2 regions of the Corynebacterium sp. AOP40-9SA-29 genome follow, and region 1 is predicted to be linked to the other one. Evidence: predicted binding sites of a transcription regulator. Region 1 holds the regulator's gene; the other holds the start of a gene.
The links. The regulator LexA, encoded in region 1, represses DNA repair genes until DNA is damaged. The targets are predictions, from matches to a motif close to CGAACANNTGTTCG.

Region 1 (6,824 bases):
CGTACGCGACGGCGTCCAGCTGCTGCGCGAACTCGGCGCTCTGGCCAACGAGTCAAAGGACAAGGCCCAGGACGAGACTAAGAACGGCGGACCGACTCTCACCGACATCGGGCGCGACATGGCGCGCATACCCACCGACCCGCGCCTGGCGCGCATGTTGTCGGCCGCCCATGCCAATGGCGTGTTGGAGCAGGTCGCCGTCATCGTGGCCGCGTTGAGCATCCAGGACGTCCGGGAACGTCCTGCCGAGCACCAGGCCCGTGCCGATCAGCTCCACGCCCGGTTCGCCGCAAACTCCGACTTCATCTCGGTGCTGAAGCTCTGGAACTACCTCCAGGCTCAGCGCCGGGAACTCTCCGGCAATAAGTTCCGCCGGCTGTGTCGCGATGAGTTCATCCACTACGTCCGTGTCCTGGAATGGATGGACCTGGTCCGTCAGCTGCTCACGGTGATCCAGGAGCTGCGGTGGAAGATCCCCAACGTCCGCCACTTCCGTGAGCTGACCTTCGACCTCGGCGACCAGGACGCCGAGACGGCCACGAGTGGTCTCGGGAAGCGCGAGGCGACGTCCGTCGACGAGACCGAGGTACACAAGTCGCTACTGACGGGCCTGCTGACCAATGTCGGTATGCGCCAGGGCAACTCCCGCCAATTCACCGGCACCCGCAACACCACGTTCGTGGTGCACCCGTCTTCCCACCTGTCGAAGAAGCCTCCGCAGTGGGTCATGGCCGCTGAACTGGTCGAGACCTCCCAGGTGTTCGCCCGCACGGTCGCCCCGGTCGTCCCCGAGTGGCTCGAAGAAGTCGCCCCTCACCTGATGCGCTACTCCTACGCCGAACCGTTCTGGTCCAGCAAGCAGGGGGCGGCCCTGGCCATCGAGAAAGCGTCGATGCTCGGCCTCCCGGTCATCGCCGACCGACGGGTCAACCTGTCGAAGACCGATCCGGAGGCCGCGCGTGACATGTTCATCCGCCACGCGTTGGTGGAAGGCGACTGGCGCAGCAACCACCGCTTCTTCCGCCACAACAGCGAGCTGCTCGACGAGGTCGGACATCTCGAGGACAAGGCACGACGCCGCGACATCGTCGTCGACGACGACACCCTCTACGGCTTCTACGACGCCCGGCTGCCGTCCTCGGTGGTGTCGGCCGCCCACTTCGACTCCTGGTGGAAGAAGGCCCGCCACACCGACCCGCACCTGCTCGACATGACCCCGGAGGCGCTCATCGGCTCCGACGGTGCCGCGGCAGAGGCCCGGGAGTTCCCTGACTCCTGGACCCAGGGCGCGATGCAGTTCGATCTCACGTACGTCTTCAGCCCCGGCGACCCTGCCGACGGCATCACGATGCGTATCCCGTTGCCGCTGCTCGCCGGTGTCACCGACACCGACACCCGGTGGCTAGTGTCGGGCATGCGCGAGGAACTGTGCATCGCGCTGATCCGCACGCTCCCCAAGCCCTTGCGCACCTCGGTCGTACCGGCCGGGCAGTTCGCCCGGGCCGCCCTGGAGCGTATGACCCCCTACGACGGCCCCGTCGACCAGGCGTTGGCTGATGCGTTGCGCTCGCTCGGCGGTACGGGAATCAGCCCCTCCGACTTCGACTGGGACCGGGTCCCGGGCCACCTCCGGATGACCTATGCCGCGGTGGACCGACGGGGCAAGGTCATCGCGACCTCAAAGGATCTCGCCGAACTGCAGGACGACCTGGCCGGCGAGATCACCCAGTCCATCGCGTCGGCCACCGCACGCTCCTCCCGCAGGTCGAACGGCAAGTCCGGTGGCGCTGCCCCCACACCGCAAGACTCCGCGTCCCACAGCCCGTCGAAGAAGAAGGGCCGGGGAGGACGCAGCGGAGGCAGTGCCGGGGGCACCGGTGGTGTGCTCGCCCGCTCCGCGAGCTGGAGCAGCGACGGCATCGGCGTCCTCCCGGAGTCCGTGGAGACCGTGGTGGACGGCCAAACGACCTCGGCCTACCCTGCCCTGGTCTCGGAGGGTAAGAACGGGGTCGTGCTGAAGGCCTTCCCCACCCCGCAGGCGGCGGCCGGTCAACAGTTCTCCACCGTCCTGGAGATGATGGTGGCGGCCTGCCAGGTCTCCTCGAAGCAGATGGTCAAGGGACTGCAGTTGCGCCAGCGTGTGGCGGTGGACACCTACCCGCACGGCGGCGCAGACGCACTGGTCGATGACTGCCGGGTGCTGGCGTGCCGCAACCTGCTCGAGCAGTACGGCCCAGTGATCCGAGATCCTGAACGTTGTGCCGAGGCGGTAGCTGCAGCCAAGGACCGTGGTCCTGGGTTGGTCCGGCAGATCTTCGTGGCGATCACCCCGGCCGTGCTTGCTGTGGCGGATATGTCGCAGGAACTCTCTGCGTGGGACGGGGCGGCCATCGAAGATATGAAGGCACAGCTCGAATTTTTCCTTGGGCCTCACCAGGTTGCCAAGAACGGGGTGGAGCATCTGCGTCATGTACCGCGGTACGTTGCGGCGATGCAGGCTCGCCTGGAGATGATGGAATCTGACCCGGACCGGGAAGAGGACCTCGACGACCAGGTCAGGGAGTGCGTCGAGGCCGTCGAGGAGGCCAAGCGCCGTTTGCCGGCGATTCGGGCGGCCTCGTCCCAGTTCAAGGACGTGCTCTGGCTGGTCGAGGAGTTCCGGGTGTCGCTGTACGCCCAGAACCTGGGAACGTCGCGTCCGGCGAGTGTCGCCCGGGTGCGCAAGGCACTGGCGAAGATCAGGTAGCCCCCGGACAGGGCTACCCGGTTGCGTCGCTTCGGCGCTCCTGGAGCGCACGGATCTCCTTCTCGAAGTCTTCAGTCGAGCGGAAGGACTTGTAGACCGAGGCGAACCGGAGGTAGGCGACCTCGTTGAGGTTGCGAAGGGGTTCGAGGATCGCCAGGCCGATGTCGTCGGCGGCGACCTGGGAGCCGTGGGAGGCACGCAGTGACTGCTCTACGTCGTGGGCGAGGATCTTCAGGTCGTCTCCGGAGACCTCGAGGCCCTGACAGGCCCTTCCGACACCCCGGATCACCTTGTCGCGGCGAAACTCCTCGGTGACACCACTTCGCTTGGTGACCAGCAGCACGGATCGTTCCAAGGTGGTGAACCGGGTCTTGCACGAGAGACATTCTCGGCGACGGCGGATGGCGGAGCCGGATTCTACCGTGCGGGAGTCCACGACCCGGGAGTCCTCGGAACGGCAGGCGGGACAAAGCACGGTGTTCTCCCTCATGGAAGTCGTCAGGACAGTTGGTGTCCCCACATGCTACCTCCGACTCCGAGCCGCACCGCAGGCGGACGAGGGGTCGGTCAGTAGACGGGGACGACCACGTCCCGGGTGCTCCCCTGGGAGCCTTCATCCGTCCAGTGTCCACCCATGTCGCTAACATCGTTGAGCGAAGCGATCCTCGCCACCGCGTCGCCAACGCTGGCCCCGTGCACGTGCTGCTCAGCGATCTCCGCCAGACTCTGGCCGTCGCTCACCGTGACCGTGGTCGTCCCGGTCGGTGTCACGGTGTCCTCCTGCTGCCCAGTGACCGCCGGAGATATGGCGAGGAACGTCACCAGCGCGGCCAGAGAAAGTACGGTCATGCCGGGGGAACCGACGACCATGGACGCGCGACGCCGAATTCTGGCGTACCTGGAGGTCGGCTCGAACGGACGTTCAGCAATTCTGCCCTGACGGAGGTACCGCTGCCGTTGCACGACCGAAGGGGTTCGGACCGAACCCTCCCCCCAGGTGTTCGAGAAACCATCCAGCGCGGACCCGGACCACTCCGGACGCCGATAGACGGGACGGCGGAGGCCGGACCGACGACTTTCAACCGACATCGTGCTCATGACAACCCTCTTTCCGTGGAAGCAGACCGGATTCCCGGCTTCAGACAAGGACCATGACAGCACCGCTGGCGGACATCGCTTGATTCCGACGGCACGTTCTTCGTCCGTGTGTTCGAAGTTCTGTATCTGCACCCGAAGGTAGCACGGGTGTTCGATGATGTCCACAACTTTCCAGAGATTTTCGAACACCCTGACCAACGATGTCCGTTCGGTCATGTAAGGTCGGGGACACGACCGGTACAACGAGTCCAGGAGTGGGTCAGATGTCAGAGAAGCAGAAGTCCTCCGTGGGAACCACGGCAGGCAAGCGAAAGCGGGCGAAGGTCACCGAGGCAGGTGCCGCGCTCGACGCAAAGGGGAGGGAGAAGCTTTCCGACCGTCAACGGCGCATCATGGACGTGATCAAGGACGCGACCCGGTTCCGCGGATACCCGCCGAGCATCCGCGAGATCTGCGACGCAGTGGGGTTGAACTCGACCTCGTCGGTGTCGTACCACCTGCGCGAGCTCGAGCGGAAGGGGTACCTGCGCCGCGAGGACAACAAGCCGCGCGCGGTCGATATCAGGGACTTCGACGACGAGGTCGACAACCGTCCGGGGCCGAAGCCGGCTAACACCAGCGGTCCCTCCGGTATGCCGGAGCCGTCCTTCGTGCCCGTCGTCGGTCAGATCGCCGCCGGTTCGCCCATCCTGGCCGAAGAGCACGTCGAGGCCCACTTCCCTCTTCCCCAGGAACTCGTCGGTGGCGGGGAACTGTTCCTGCTCCAGGTCATTGGCGAGTCCATGCGCGATGCTGGCATCTTCAACGGTGACTGGGTCGCCGTACGCTCCCAGAAGGTCGCCGAACTCGGGGACTTCGTGGCCGCGATGATCGACGGGGAGGCGACGGTCAAGGAGTTCCAGAAGGACGAAGCGGGCGTCTGGCTCCTCCCCCACAACGACCTGTTCGAACCCATCCCGGGGGACAACGCCGACATCCTCGGCCGCGTGGTCGCGGTGCTTCGCAAGATCTAGGCCCCCGCAATCCCCACGTTGATACGCGAAACCCCCGGACAGCCTCCGTCAGAGGCGTCCGGGGGGTTTGCGTGGATACAGGGTGCGCTAGAGCGCTAGAGCCCCAGCACGGCCGCGGCGGCTGCCTTGGCCTCCTCCGCGCCATCGGCGTCCAGTGCGGCAGCGGCCATCTCACGGCACACCGCGAAATCCACCTCGCCCAACTGGGCGCCCACCGCAGCGAGTGCAGGCGGTGCCGCGGACAGAGAGGTCACACCGAGACCGGCGAGCACGCAGCCCAGCACCGGGTCCGCCGCGGCCTCACCGCACACGCCCACTGCCGTCTTGGTCTCCGCGCCAGAACGACACGTGGTGTGCACGAGTCGCAGCACCGCGGGCTGCCACGGGTCGGTCAGGTGCGCCAGCGAGGCCGACATGCGGTCTGCTGCCATGGTGTACTGGGTCAGGTCATTCGTACCGATGGACACGAAGTCCAGGTAGGGCATCATCTTATCGGCCATGAGGGCCGCCGCCGGGACCTCGATCATCGCGCCAGCCACGAGGCCTCGCTCGTGGCACAGCTCGGTGAACCACTTCGCCTCGTAGACCGTTGCCACCATCGGTGCCATCACCCAGGTCTGCGCCGCAGAGTCCTCGCGACCGGACAGCTTCAGCGCCAGGGCGATGCCGTCCAGCTGGCGTTCCAGCAACTTCTGGTTTGTCCGGGCGATGCGCAGACCGCGCACACCGAGAGCAGGGTTCTCCTCGGTCTCCGCCATCACATAGGGCACCGGCTTGTCCGAGCCGGCGTCCAGCGTACGGATCACGACCTTGCCCTCCGGGAACGCGGACAGGACCTCGGCATAACGCCTCGCCTGCTCCTCTACGGACGGCTCGGTGGTCTCACTGAGGAAGCCGAGTTCGGTACGGAACAGGCCGATCCCCTCGGCCACGGACTCCGCGGCCTGGCGGGCGGCTGCACCGTCCTGCACATTGGCCAACAGCTGCACCCGGTGACCGTCGGCGGTCTGCGCCGGGCCGTGCCAGCCACGGACCTTCGAGGCCAGTTCGGCGGCAGCGGTGACACGCTTCTCCACCTCTGCCGGGTCCACGCCGGTCTCCACGGTTCCCGCCGCACCGTCCACCAGGACCTCGGTGCCAGCGCTCACGCCGCGCAGGTTGCTTCCCACGGCGACGATGCAAGGCAGGTCGAGCTGGCGGGCGATGATCGCGGTGTGGCTCGTCGCACCACCCTTTTCGGTGACCACGGCGATGATCAGCTCGGGGTCCAGGGTCGCGGTATCGGCGGGGGCGAGATCATCGGCGAACAGGACATGAGGCGTGTCGACGTCCGGAATGCCCGGCTCGGGCTCCCCGCGCAGTTCGGCGATGACACGGTCACGCACGTCCATCAGGTCGGTGACACGTTCAGCCATCACCCCGCCGGCCTTCAGGAACATCTCCACGAAGTCGTCGGTGGCCTGACGCACCGCGTACAGGTTCGTCTGACCTCCGTTGACGGACTTCTTGACCTTCTTCGCCCACGCGCGATCCTTGGCGATCGCGACGGTCGCCTCGAGGACCTGGCGGGCGTTGCCCTCCACGGTCTGCGCCCGGGAGCTGAGACGTTCCGAGACGGTGTCCACCGCGGTGACGAAGGCCTGGTACTCGGCCTCACGGTCGGCGTCCCCGACCGTCTTGTCCGGGCCCGGCAACTCCGGGCGGTCGGTAACCCAGGTAACCGGTGCGAAGACGGTTCCGGGAACAACGGACTTTCCCTTCAGAACGACGGGTTCGCCGTCCGCGGGGACTGCCGGGGGATTCGTGTCTGCCATAGTGTCTGGTCTCCCACAAATTTTCTGATCGCACGACCTGGTGGACGTCGATTCAACTACCAAGGTCACTTACCGAGGGTTCGACCACGAGGTGTCGAGGTACGAACGTGATGGACAAGTTCCTCGCCCACGTTACCCTCTTTCGGTCACCCC
Region 2 (6,824 bases), 210 kb from region 1:
CTCTTCGGCGATCTGCGAGGCGACGAACTCCGGGGAGACGATGTCGAAGTCCTCGCGGTTCACCGGAACCTGGCCATCCACGATGACGTTCTCGCCGGAGCGCAGCACCTTCAGATCGGCGGAGACCTCGTTCGTCTTGCCGTGCATGGTCAGGTCGCCGCGGACGGTCACCGTGTCGACACTACCGTCCTCCGGCAGCGAGGACAGGTCGACGGGGCTGGTGATGCTGAAGGTCGCCTCAGGGTAGTCGTCGGTGTGCAGGATGTTGTCGCGGACGTGGATGTCGCGCTTCTCAATGTCGGACGCGATGCTGGCGACGTCGACGGTGATCCGTCCCTCCTGCAGGACGCCGTCGTCGACGACGAGGGAGCCGTCCACCGAGGACGTCCGCCCGGAGGTTGACTTCTCTTGACCAGGAAGAACCTCGTCGAAGGTGTATCCCGCCTCCGAGGAGTTCGCTCCGGCTCCAGGTACGACATCCCAGTGGCCGTCGATGCCCACGGTGGGAGGTTCGCCGCTTCCTTCGGCGATCGACGCCGTCTGCAGCCCCGTGCTGGTGAGGAGCTTGTAGACAGGGGGGCCGACGATGGCGATGGCGAGGGCGACGACTGCGACGACGACCAGCGTGACGATACCTTTCCGCATGATTGACCATGCTAGTCGTCACCCACGGTGAACCCCTATTCGCTTCTCCCCCGCACTCCCTCGGCGGCGCGGGCCAACTCGACGAGTTCCCCGCACAGTGCGGCGATACTGTCGGACGGCTCCCCGTCGGTGACCGCCTCGCGGATGTCCTCGGCGGCGCACCGGACCTCGAAAAGGCGGTCGGTGAGTTCGTCGGCGGCGGCGCGCGGAAGGATGACGGAGTCGTCCGGGATTGCCGTGTCCTTGAGCGATTGGCGCTGTTCATAGGCTCGCTGCCGGCATGACTGGCTGCAGTAACGCCGGCGTCGGCCGGGGCCCTCCTGGGCGATCTCTCGGCTGCACCACTCGCACCGGTGCGGTGCGGACCGGTGCTGGATGGTCTGGTCGTCGGTCATGTCGTCCATCATTGCACTTCTGGGGTAGGGTTGTGTGGTTGAGCTTTGTGGTGTCGCCGGGGAATTATTCCGGAGCCTCGTCCGTTATACGGGAGGAATAATCCACCACGTCCGCATGATGAGAAGGGTGATGTACCGATGGCAGATCGTGTACTGCGCGGCAGTCGTATGGGAGCGGTGTCCTACGAGACCGACCGGGACCACGACCTGGCTCCGCGCCAGATGACCAAGTACCAGACCGACTCCGGTGAGATCTTCGAGGTCGCCTTCGCTAACGACGCGGAGATCCCCAGCGAGTGGATGTGCAAGAACGGCCAGCTCGGCCAGCTCATCGAGGGTATTGGCCAGGATGCCAAGCCGCAGAAGCCGGCGCGTACCCACTGGGACATGCTGCGCGAGCGTCGCTCCCTGGAGGAGTTGGACGTCCTGCTCGACGAGCGTATCGAGCTGCTGCGTAAGCGTCGCCGTACGGCGATGAAGCTGATGAAGGAGCAGGCCGCGAACTCCTGAGGTCGCTGACCGCCCACCGGTGCCTAGTGCCGGTGGGCGGTTTTTTATGTCTGGAAGTTTAGTCCGCATTTAGAACGTGTGTTCGATAGAATCTTCGGTGCACAGTTTCATGTCCGTGCCACTTGATACCGTGTTCGACATGGCTGACACCACGGCTCCACCACCACCGACATCACCGTACCTAGGCCCTCCACCACCCGGCCGCCTCCCTGAAACTGTGGACTACGCCCCGATCCGTCGGGTCGTCCTGAATGTCAAGGACTTCCCCACTCGCGGCTTCCGCAGCAAACTGTGGGCCATCGAAACCGACGACGATCCGGCGAGCGTGGCGGTGCGCGCCATCAACCGGGGGATGATCGAGCTCGCGGTCCTGTGCACTCCCCTGCCCGGCTCGGACGTCACAGCACACCATTCTCGGGTGCAGGCACGTCTCGCGGTGACGCGTACGCGAGCGGAAACCTATACCGACATCGGCCTGCTGTGCCAGCGCATGCCGCAGTTGCGGGAGGTTCTCGAACGAGGCTTCCTGAGCTTCGATCACCTCAGGCTCCTCGCCCGCAGCGCCGACGGTATCCGCCACGAAGACACCGCCGCCGCGCAGGACGCACTGATCGAGGTCTTCTCTCCTCGTCGCCAGGGCCAGCTCGTCCCCGGTCCCCGTGCGATGGTGAAGAAGATCCTCAAGGCGCTCCACCAAGTCGACGCGCTCGCCCGTCCGATCGACCCCACTGACCCCGAGGAGCCCAAACAAGGGAGTATGGGCATGATCGATCAGGCGTTGAACCAGCCCGCCGTTGATGCGCCGGCCGGGGTGGACGCCAGGGACTGTGGGACGGCGACCCGCAGGGTCAGCGTCGACACCTACGACCCCTGCGCCACGGTCATCACCGCCACCTTGCCTCCTGAGGAGGCTGAGGAGTTCATGGTGGTCCTGGACGCCGTATGCCGCAAGATGGACTGCTCCCGGGCCGCCGGGCTCATGCACCTCGCCCGCGGCACCGCGGACGTCACGGTCACGCTCAACGTATTCCGCGAGATCAGCAGCCCCATCGCCGCCACTGCCGGCGGGCACTGGCTCGACGCAATGGCCACCGCGAAGTTCATGGACCGAGTCACCCACCTCAGGATTCCCGGCCACGAGGCCACGGAGTCCTACGTCCCCACACGTCGAATGGTCGACTTCGTCACCGGGGTGCACTCCTGCTGCACCTATCCGGGCTGCGAGGTGCCCGCTGACCGCTGCGACATCGACCACGTGCACCGCTTCGACCACGACAGTGCCGACAGCGCTGATAGCGCCGAACAGACCGGCCCCACCGACACCCGTAACCTCCACCCCCTGTGCCGGACGCACCACCTGCTCAAGACCATGGGCTGGGTGGACGTCACCAAGGGACGCGACGGCGCACTGCTGTGGTCCAGCGTGGATGACGGGCACGTCCACGTCGTCGAACCGTCCGGCCCGCTGGCGGCGTTCGCCCGGACGTCCTTCGCCGAACGTGCCTCCCGCAGGTTCACCACCGTGCGGGAACACAATGAACGCCGCATCGCCGAACTCGCCGAGGTCAAAGCCACCCTCGAAGCGGCTCGGGCCGAAGCGACCGAGGAGGTGCCGTTCTAGCCGGTCAGCGCCCCAGTTTCTGGGACACCGACTCCCGGCCCAACCGCAGGAAGGCGGAACCCAACTTCGCGGCCTGGGATGCACGGTGGCGCAGCCCCCACATCGTCACCGCCAGCAGACTGTCCTTGACGAAACTGCCGGCCAACTTCGACTCCCCGATCTCCCTCTCGGTGAAGGTGATCGGCACCTCGTCGACGGCGAAACCGCCCTCGACCGCACGGAAAGCGAGGTCCACCTGGAAGATGTAGCCCGCGTTCGACAACTCGTCGAGGTCCAGCGACTCCACCAGCGCGCGCCGGTACGCACGGTAGCCGGCGGTCATGTCGGAGAGCCCGCAGCCCAGCGCGACGGAAATGTAGATATTGCCGGCCTTCGACAGGAACCACCGATTCCACGGCCAGTTCACCACCTTGCCGCCCGGCACGTACCGCGACCCGATCACGAGGTCCGAGCCCTTGTCGACCTGCGTCAGCAGACGGTCGAGCTGCTCGGGGGCGTGGGAACCGTCGGCGTCCATCTCGCACAGCACCCGGTAGTCACGCTCCAGGCCCCACCGGAAACCTGCCACGTAGGCGCCGCACAGCCCGCCCTTGCCCTCCCGGTGCAGGACGTTGACGTGCGCGTCGGACGCGGCGAGCTCGTCGGCGAGCTCACCGGTGCCGTCCGGGCTGTTGTCGTCGACGATGAGCACGTCGACGCGGTCAGGCTCGGCCGCACGGAGCCGTCCCACGATCAGCGGGAGGTTCTCCAGCTCCTCGTAGGTCGGAATGATGACCAGGGTGCGGTCACTGGGGTGCGTCGAATGTCCCGTAGCCAAACCTGTGCCTACCTCTTCTTCTGGTTCTTCTGGGTCTTCTGGGTCTTGTGGTACTTCTGCGTCTTGTTCTTCTGGCGGAATCCCGCGTAAAGCACGACGCCCGCGCCGGCGAGGGCGATGAGCCACTCCCCGAACGGGCCGATCCGTGCCGACAACGTCTCAGTATCCCGCACGGGTACGTCCTCCTGCAAAAGCCCCGCCCGGAAGATCTCCGTCCGGTCCGTCACAGAACCGTCCGGGTCCACGATTGCGGACACACCCGAGGTCGCCGCCACGATGACCGAGCGGTCGTACTCGATCGCGCGCATCCGGTTGATGGCCAACTGCTGGAAGGTCATGTCGGTGAACCCGAAGGTGGCGTTGTTGGTGGGGCTGGCGAACAATGTGGCCCCGGCGCGCACGGCGTCGCGGTACGCACCGTCGAAACTCGCCTCGTAGCAGGTGGCCACGCCGACAGGAATGTCGTCCATCTCCACCACGCCGTCGCCGTCACCGGCCTTGAAGTCGCCGGCCATGTCCACATACGGGCTCACGTGACGCAACAGGTCACGGTAGGGCATGTATTCGCCGAAGGGCTGCAGGAACTTCTTGACGTGTTGGTCGCCCGCGCCGGTCTCCGGGTCCCAGACCACCGCGGTGTTGCGGGCGCCCTCCTCGTCGCGGGTGATGGTACCTACCAGCAGCGGTGCGCCGACGGCCTCGGCGGCGGCGGTGATCTCGTCGGCGACGCTCGGGTCGGTGAACGGGTTAATGTCCGAGGCGTTCTCCGGCCAGATCACCAGGTCGGGCTGCGGGCGCTCGCCAGCATCGATCTCCTCGGCGAGCCGGTGGGTCTGGGTGAGGTGGTTGTTCAGCACGGCGCTGCGCTGCGAGTTGAAGTCCAGGCCGAGACGCGGGACGTTGCCCTGGACGGCGACGACGTTCAACGTCTCATCGTCCCCGCCGACGGTTCCACCCCAGGACGTCGGGACGAGCGAGAGCACGAGCCCGCCGCCGAGGGTGACCGCCAGCGTCGAGGCGACGGTGACGTACCGGCGCTGCAGCAGCATCGCCAGCGCCAGTCCGGAGATGACCACCGCGTAGGTCACCAGTGCAGGTCCGGCGACGGACACCCACTGCGCCAGCGGGCCGGTGATCTGGCCCCAGGCGACCCGTCCCCAGCCGAACCCGCCGAAGGGCCAGGTGGAGCGCAGCCATTCGGTGGCCACGAACCAGGCGGGCACGCCGAGCAGTACCAGCAGGGAGTGTTTCCGTCCCCGCACAGCCGCGCAGATGAGCCCCAGTCCGAGGCCGAATAGCAGACTGTACAGCGACTCCAGCACAGCCAGGCCGATCCAGGCGATCGCCCCGACGTACTCCCCCACCCACGGCAGCAGGAAGAGGTAGCAGACCAGGCCCTGGACCCAGCCGAGCCACATCGCCCAGCGGCGAATGTGACGGGCATCGGCGGCGGACTCGACCGCACGGTGCACGGCGTAAAAGAAGAGGGCGAAGCCCAGCGGGGCGGCCCACCACAGTCCGGTGGGCTGGTAGGAGGCGAACTGCGCCACCCCGGCGGCCGCAGCGGCGGCCGTCAGCAGGAGGAACCGGATCACGCCCGGTCGTCCCCGTCACGATTGCCGTCACGCTTGTCATCACCGTCGAACTCGTCGGCGCGGTGGTCGATGACCTCGCCCCACCCGTCGACGTCGCGGGTCTGCGGCATGCTGACCCCGGAGACGGTGGTGAACGACGCACCGCCGAACTCGGTGATCTTGCGTCGCAGCGCCCCGCCGAGGCCGCGGCGCACCAGTGAGCGCGTCGGCGGCAGCAGCAGGACGATGCCGAACACGGCGGTGACCAGGCCGGGCAGGGCGACGAGCACGGCACCGACGGCGCTGAGCGCGGCGTCGGCGGTGAGGCGTCCGGGGTGGCTGGCGTCCGTCATCGAGCGGCGGACGAGTTCACGGAACTGCCATCCGGCGAGCAGCATGCCGCCGATGAACGTCGCGAGCACGAGCAGAATCGTCCACCCGAAACCGATCCAGGTCCCTATCAGGAAGAATACGAGGATCTCGACGACGATGTAGAGCAGCGGAAGCAGTCGTGGCATACCCCCACCCTACCGTGGGGCCCGACGCCACACGGCGCGCGGCACCAACGGCATGATCCGCGCGAGTACGGCGAGCCGGCGCGGCACCCATACGTCGGTGCGGTGGGACGCCAGGGCGTCCACCGTCGCCTCGGCGACGACGTCGGGTGTGGTCGACATGGGCGCAGGATCCATGCCCTCGGTCATGCGTCCGATGACGAAACCGGGACGCACCACGGTCAGCCGCACGCCGCTGCCGCGCAGGGCGTCCTGCATGCCCTGGCAGAAACCGTCGAGCCCGGCCTTGGCCGACCCGTAGACGTAGTTGGGGCGTCGGACGCGGGCGCCGGCGATGGACGAGAAGGCGACCAGGTCGCCGTGACCGCGTCGGCGCATGCGGGCGGAGAGTTCGGTGAGCAGCACCGCCTGGGCGGTGAAGTCGGTGTGCAGCACACGCTCGACCTCCGCACCGTCAGACTCGGCGAGGTCCTGGTCACCGAGGACGCCGAAGGCGGCGACGGCGGTGTCGATGGCGCCGGACGCCTCGACGTCGTCGATGACCGACGCCTGTGCCGCACAGTCGGTGGCGTCGAAGAAGACGGTGTCGACGCCGAGGGCGCCGGCGTCCCGGCACGCCGCGGCGAGCTCGCCGAGGGCCTCGGGACGTCGGGCGGCGAGCACCACGTGGTTGCCCGCGGCGAGGCGCAGGATAATCTCGGCACCGATCTCGCTGGTGGCGCCGAACAGGGCTATGCGTTTCGGTGC

Region 2: the regulator LexA is predicted to act here: its motif matches at 1,622-1,635, upstream of ACT3SZ_RS06210 (HNH endonuclease signature motif containing protein).

The regions. Positions count from the first base shown of each region.
Region 1 covers NZ_JBQSWR010000002.1:151,383-158,206, reverse strand. Annotated here, with positions in the region: gene hrpA (ATP-dependent RNA helicase HrpA) at 1-2,746, shown strand, start outside; gene nrdR (transcriptional regulator NrdR) at 2,760-3,221, opposite strand; gene ACT3SZ_RS05225 (hypothetical protein) at 3,314-3,595, opposite strand; gene lexA (transcriptional repressor LexA) at 4,237-4,857, shown strand; gene ptsP (phosphoenolpyruvate--protein phosphotransferase) at 4,953-6,671, opposite strand.
Region 2 covers NZ_JBQSWR010000002.1:362,644-369,467, reverse strand. Annotated here, with positions in the region: gene ACT3SZ_RS06225 (YceI family protein) at 1-645, opposite strand, end outside; gene ACT3SZ_RS06220 (hypothetical protein) at 681-1,040, opposite strand; gene ACT3SZ_RS06215 (RNA polymerase-binding protein RbpA) at 1,179-1,550, shown strand; gene ACT3SZ_RS06210 (HNH endonuclease signature motif containing protein) at 1,690-3,171, shown strand; gene ACT3SZ_RS06205 (polyprenol monophosphomannose synthase) at 3,176-3,988, opposite strand; gene lnt (apolipoprotein N-acyltransferase) at 3,997-5,583, opposite strand; gene ACT3SZ_RS06195 (FxsA family protein) at 5,580-6,080, opposite strand; gene ACT3SZ_RS06190 (SDR family NAD(P)-dependent oxidoreductase) at 6,090-6,824, opposite strand, start outside.